2 regions of the Sporosarcina sp. P17b genome follow, and region 1 is predicted to be linked to the other one. Evidence: riboswitches for the same ligand, from Rfam matches in the RefSeq annotation. Region 1 holds a riboswitch; the other holds the start of a gene.

Region 1 (3,419 bases):
TACCATCCGGCCATCCGGTGTGTCAAAGTAAACAATCTGATTCAAAGGGAATACACTTTGGTCAAAAACGAGATGAATGCCCTTCGTCAAACGAATTTCCCTTGAATCCAAGGAGTTGTCTTTCTCCCTCAATGTATTTACCCATGGCCCGGCGGCGTTCACTATTGTTTTTGCGCGTATTTCACTTATTTTGCCATTTAGCTGGTCGACCACGCATACGCCTGCAACTTTTCCTCCATTGTAAATAAAATCAGTTACTTTTGTATAATTGAATACAGTTGCGCCTTGACTAACAGCTTCTTTCATCACTTCAATCGTCAGTCTCGCATCATCCGATCTGTATTCGACGAAACGGCCAGCTCCAAGTAACCCTTCTTGCTTGAGTTTAGGCTCCGCATGCAACGCTCTTTCTCTGGTCAACATGCTTTTTCGTTCTTCTTTTTTCACGCCCGCCAAAAAGTCATAGACGCGCAATCCGATGGAGGTAGTGAATTTACCCATTGAACCGTCCTTATAAATTGGCAAAAGCAGCCACTCTGGGTTCGTCACATGGGGTCCATTTTCATAGACGACCGCCCGCTCTTTACCTACTTCCGCAACGATCTTCACTTCAAGATTTTTCAGGTATCGCAAGCCGCCATGGATCATTTTTGTAGAACGGCTGGACGTCCCTGCAGCAAAATCCTGCATTTCCACAAGTACTGTTTTCATTCCACGACTGGCTGCATCTAAGGCGATTCCAGCCCCCGTGATTCCGCCCCCGATGATTAATACATCAAATTCTTCCGCTTGTAATCTTGCAAGCACTTCATTTTTTTGTAATCCATTAGGTTGTTCACTCATTCTATTTAAAGCCTCCACATATTGTATTCGTTCATTAATTATACTACAATTTAGATAACTAAATCTATTGATTTACAAAAGGTTTAGAAATAGTAACATGTAGAAAGTGTTTTAACTATTTGGTGGGTTTCGATAAAATAGACAATGGGTAAGAGTCATGCTATAATTTCATATGCGTTGTGCGAATCTAATGGTAATTAAAAATAATAAATATACTCTTATCAGGAGCAGGTGGAGGGAAAAGCCCGATGAAGCCCGGCAACCGACTCAATTGAGCACGGTGCTAATTCTTACAGCATTTATGCTGATAGATAAGAAGTTGTGTGAAAAACCTCTTCTTAACTGAAGGGGTTTTTTTATCATCATAGACGATACAGAAGGAGGAAATGACATGAATATATCAAGTAGTCATCAGGAACTAGCAACCTATGCATTCTTAGAAATCAATGAAATTGTGAAGTATGTTAAAAAGCGTGACTTCTTTAGTGAACAGGAACAAGTGATTGTGACGGAGGTAAGTGATGGGAAGATTAATCATGTTTATCGATTAACCGGGGAACAGAAGAGCTTGATACTCAAACAGGCTGTACCTTACGCGAGGATTGTAGGGGAGTCGATGCCTATTCCGATTGACCGGGTCGTCCTAGAAGCAAAAGTATTACAGGAATACGATAATATCATTCCCGGTTCTGTTCCGAAAGTGCATCATCTGGATGAAATCATGGCAATTGTTGTGATGGAAGACATGCATCCGATGGAAATGGGACGCACGGCTTTGAATAATGGGACGGAATCTGCCGTATTTGCGAAGGACATAGGTGTATTCAGTGCGAAAACCACTTTTTATACGTCCGATTTCTACCTAGATCCAAAAGTAAAGAAAGAATTGAATGCTTCTTTTACAAATCCAGCCATGCGGGAAATGACGGAAGAGCTTTCTTTCGATTGTCCCTACAATTCGCATGACAGCAATTACTTTGAAGAAGGCCTGAAAAATGATGTGTTATTTCTGAGTCAAGATCACCAGTTAAAGCTGGAAGTGGCGAAGTTAAAACATAAGTTCATGACGAAAGCGGATGCTCTCATTCATAGCGACTTACATAGTGGTGCAATATTCATGGGGGATGACAAAACAGTTGTATTCGATACCGAGTTTGCTTGTTTTGGGCCTTTCGGATTTGACATGGGGCATTTCATCGCAAGCTTGTTGTTAAATGGAATCGGTCATCCTGAATTTCAAACGAAGCGCTATGAACAAGCGCGGGAAACATGGTATGCGTACACCGATACATTCGCCCAATTATGGAGAGAAGAATCCAATGAGCCTTATACACAACTCGAGGGTTTTCTGACGCATGTAATGGACGGAAAATTTGCCGATATGCTGGGGTATGCAGGGTGCGAATTGGTCCGCCGCTCCATAGGTATTGCACAAATTGACGATTTGAATTATGAAGAAGATGAACAAAAAAGAATGACCAGAAGGAAAAAAGTGTTGGAGCTCGGAAAGTATTTGATACTTAACCGTCACGCAATACGCTCTTTGGAAGAATTGGAGAGCTGGTTCATCGACAGTAATCACAAGGAGGAATTTTAATGGGAGTTACAGCCACTTATCTATTTCCGACACATCCAGAGCAAGAAAAAATAGCGGAGCAACATGCCCTAGGGCTTACAATTGGGTCTTGGACAGACATTCCGCATCTTGAACAGCAGCAATTGAAGCACCATAAAGGTGAAGTTGTTTCTGTGGAAAAAGGGGAAGTAAAGGACACGGTGAAAATCTTTTATCCGTCCGCTAATTATTCGGCAGACCTTCCCGCGATTTTCACGACTGTCTATGGCAAGTTATCCTTTTTTGAAGGCTATGAATTAATCGACTTGGATTTTGGCAAACAATTGCTCGCACAATTTCCAGGGCCACGATTCGGTACGAAAGGGATTCGCGAGCAGTTGAATGTAATGGATCGCCCATTACTGAAAGCCATCTTCAAGGGAGTCATGGGAAGAGATCTTTCCTTTTTCTCAGCCCAACTGGAAGAACTGTTAGCCGGCGGTGTCGATCTCATCAAAGACGATGAAATTCTTTTTGAGAATGAATTAACACCGTTTTACAAGCGAATTACAACAGCAAAAGACATTATCGATCGGCATTATGAACAGACCGGAAATCGGGCATTGTATGCAGTGAACTTGTCGGGACGGACGAATGAGCTTCACGACAAGGCGGAACAGGCGGCAGCGCTTGGCGCGAACGCGTTATTATTCAACGTCCACGCGTACGGTTTGGATGTACTTCAAACGCTGCGTGAAAATAACAATATCAGTTTGCCGATTGTGGCACATTCCGCATTATCCGGCGTTCTCGCGGGACAAGCGGGTGGCGGATTCTCTTACTCGTTATTGGTAGGAAAATTAACGCGGCTAATCGGTGGAGATCTATCCTTGTTCCCAAGCTCATATGGCAATGTCGCCATTTCGCGGTTCGATGCGTTGGCAATTAATGAAGCGTTGATTGAAGACAATGGCTTCGAAAAAACATTTGCCGTTCCGTCCGCTGGAATCCATCCAGGCAT
Region 2 (3,419 bases), on a different contig from region 1:
CCATCGCCGTATAGCCGACAAGTGCAATAGATGTCACCGTAATTCCAGAAACCAATGCTGGCATCGATTCAGGCAACAAGACCTTGAAAATAATAGTGGATGTTTTGGCACCCATTGAGCGAGCTGCTTCGATAACCCCTTTATCGATTTCCTGCAACGCGATCAATACCATGCGTCCGTAAAATGGAGCCGCCCCGATGATTAACGCAGGCAATGCCGCATTCGGTCCACGCATGCTGTCAAACAATAACTTTGTAAATGGGATAAGTAAAATAATTAAAATGATGAATGGAATTGATCGGAATATATTCACGAACGCGCCAGTAATAACGTTAATCATTTTATTAGCCCATAATTGTCCTGGGCTAGTCAAAAACAATATAAGTCCAAGTGCGATACCAAAAACGAACGTAAAGAATGTCGAGTATGCGGACATATAGAGCGTCTCGCCTGTCGCAAGCCACATTTTGTCCCAGTCAACATTCGGGAACCATTGCTCAATCATGTAGCAGCACCTCCGTCTTTACTTCATTGGCATCTAAGAAGACGATTGCTTCATCAATGATCGCTGTATCGCCTACCAATTGAAGTACTAATGTGCCATATGCGCCGTCACGCGTAGTCGAAATATTCCCTTGTACGATGTTGACGTCAATTGGAAATTTACGGATTAACTCAGCAAGCACTGGCTGTTCCGTACGCTCTCCAATGAAGGCTAACTTCACTAGCTTCCCTTGAGGTACTTCTTCTTGTAAATGAGCCATCGCTGCATCCGTATCACCAGTATCTGTCACTTGTGAAATGAAACGCTTCGTAATATCAGCCTGTGGAGATTGGAAAACGTCCAACACGTTACCGATTTCCATCACTTTTCCGGCTTCCATGACCGCCACCCGATTACAGATCTTACGAATGACATGCATTTCATGCGTAATCAAAACAATTGTCAGTCCAAGACGTTCATTAATATCCGTTAATAAATCCAGAATAGCATTCGTTGTTTCTGGATCGAGTGCGGATGTCGCTTCATCACAAAGCAATACTTCCGGATCATTTGCAAGGGCACGTGCAATACCGACACGTTGCTTCTGACCGCCTGAAAGTTGTGATGGATACGCCTTTTCGCGTCCTGTCAATCCAACTAAATCAATTAGTTCTTTGACTTTTTGCTTGCGTGCCGATTTCTTCACGCCAGCGATTTCAAGAGGAAACATGATATTCTCTTCTACCGTTCTCGACCACAACAAATTAAAGTGTTGAAAGATCATGCTGATTTTCTGTCGCGCATTGCGCAAGCCTGCACCTTTTAACGTCGTCATTTCCTGTTCATTAATCTTAATACTACCGGACGTCGGAGTTTCAAGACCATTCAGTAGTCTGATCAATGTACTTTTACCTGCTCCGCTGTATCCGATGACGCCGAAAATTTCTCCTTCTTCGATGTCAAATGTCACATCATCTACTGCGACAATTTCTGAACGGTTCAATTGGAACCTTTTATGAACGTTTGCTAGTTGAATCATTTTCCGCACCACCTTTAATTTAAAAAGACCTTCCTGCAGTTGAGCAGAAAGGTCCAACGTATATACATATGTACGTTAACATTTCTCTCATCTATCAAAGCATTACACTTTGAGTGAATTGGCACCATTTCACATATGTGACGGTTGCCGGGCTTCATAGGGCACTTCCCTCCACCGCTCTTTATAAGAGTTACGTATTCAATTGATTATCTACTTATACCATACTTCGAATTCTATTGTCAACTGAGCTTCTCCAGTAGATAAGGTACAGATTGAAAAGCGTAAATTTTTTCTATCGGCTCGCCTTTTCGTTGAATGAGCAAACAAGGAACGCTCTCTACTTCATATTCGATTGCAATATCCTGGACGTAATTCAAATCCGCTTTTCCAATGGGCAATTCCGGTCGCATCGCTTCTATTACCGTTAACATTTTCGAAGCGACTGCACAGGTACCACACATAGGTGTAAATAAATAAAAAGCGGCTATTTGCTCCGCCGCCTTTGCATGTTTCCAGTCTTCGATTGACCAATTATTCATGTGTTCCACCTGCCAAAAATTTAGGATGTACTTTAAAATTGGCGGCAGCTAAAATGCTGGCCAATAGCTTGATAGGCGTCGTCTCCACTTCACGATAGAGACGATCCGTGTATAGGTGTCTAGCTTCCGGATACAGTTGTTTGAACAGCTTTCGAATGGATTCACCTGACGCGTCCGCATCCAAAAATATGAAGATTTCATGTTGCTCGTACGGCTCAAGCAGTTCTTCGATGTGGTACGCACTGATGGTACCATTCGTACAAAGAATCTCTACAGGCTCTGCAAGGATCGGCACTAACCGCTTACGATCCGAACCGCCTTCTACAATGAGAACTTTCAGGTCCATGCGCTTCCTCCTAGAGTGTAAAAAAAACGCTGAGACGTTCCAGCGCTTTCCTTTGTGATGATTATTCAGCTGTCATTTCTTCGTATTGTTCAGCTGTCATTAACGCATCCAATTCAGCTTTGTCATCGATTTCAACTACAACCATCCATGCACCTTCGTATGGAGATTCGTTAACCAATTCAGGGCTGTCTTCAAGGTTTTCGTTCACTTCTACAACTTTACCAGTTAGTGGAGCATACAATTCAGAAACAGTTTTCACTGATTCAACGCTTCCGAAAGGCTCGTCAGATTTCAATTGATCGCCAACTTGTGGGAGTTCAACGAATACGATATCCCCTAGTTCAGACTGTGCAAAATGTGTGATTCCGATACGGTATTTACCGTCTTCTTCTTTTACCCATTCGTGCTCTTCTGAATAACGTAAATCTTTTGGTGTGCTCATGTCGTTACCTCCAAAAATATAATAGTTTATCTATCTTTAGTTTGCCATAGTTCCCGCGTAAAGACAAGATTCTAGATCATTTCTTCCATGTTTCTGCGAATGTTGTTTCATTGAAACCAACGGTCACTTTTTGGTTGTCCGACACGAGTGGACGTTTGATGAGCATTCCGTCTGAAGCGAGGAGTGCGATCTTTTCGTCGTCTGTCATGGTAGGTAGTTTGTCTTTCAAATTGAGCTCGCGATATTTCATGCCGCTTGTGTTGAAGAACTTCTTCATTTCGAGCCCGGAGTTTGCGATCATGCTACGAAGGTCGTCTTCGCTCGGTGGTTGTTCGGCGATGTTGTGTTCTTCGAATGAAATCCCCTCGTTCTCGAGCCATTTCTTCGCTTTGCGGCATGTGGTACATTTCGGATAGCCGTAGTATGTGATAGTCATAGTCGTAATCCTCCTTTTTTTCAGTATAGCAAATAAAGGCGTGTGGATACTAGTTTGGCGTGATAACAATGAGAAGCTGGCAGAGTGCTGGGGTGGGGATTTGCGCTTCGGAGGGGACGCGTTCTGGAGGGCG

The links. A riboswitch is a leader RNA that binds a small molecule or an ion and turns the genes downstream of it on or off. The one in region 1 is predicted to bind S-adenosylmethionine.
Region 2: another riboswitch for S-adenosylmethionine. It lies ahead of CSV76_RS12020 (methionine ABC transporter ATP-binding protein); the one in region 1 lies ahead of mtnK (S-methyl-5-thioribose kinase).

Annotation. Positions count from the first base shown of each region.
Region 1 covers NZ_PDYP01000017.1:13,779-17,197, forward strand. The annotation lists gene CSV76_RS14525 (glycerol-3-phosphate dehydrogenase/oxidase) at 1-843, opposite strand, end outside; SAM riboswitch class I at 1,059-1,161, shown strand; gene mtnK (S-methyl-5-thioribose kinase) at 1,235-2,440, shown strand; gene CSV76_RS14535 (2,3-diketo-5-methylthiopentyl-1-phosphate enolase) at 2,440-3,419, shown strand, end outside.
Region 2 covers NZ_PDYP01000010.1:40,712-44,130, reverse strand. The annotation lists gene CSV76_RS12025 (methionine ABC transporter permease) at 1-505, opposite strand, end outside; gene CSV76_RS12020 (methionine ABC transporter ATP-binding protein) at 498-1,523, opposite strand; SAM riboswitch class I at 1,608-1,713, opposite strand; gene CSV76_RS12015 (thioredoxin family protein) at 1,763-2,062, opposite strand; gene CSV76_RS12010 (toprim domain-containing protein) at 2,055-2,408, opposite strand; gene gcvH (glycine cleavage system protein GcvH) at 2,470-2,850, opposite strand; gene CSV76_RS12000 (arsenate reductase family protein) at 2,927-3,286, opposite strand.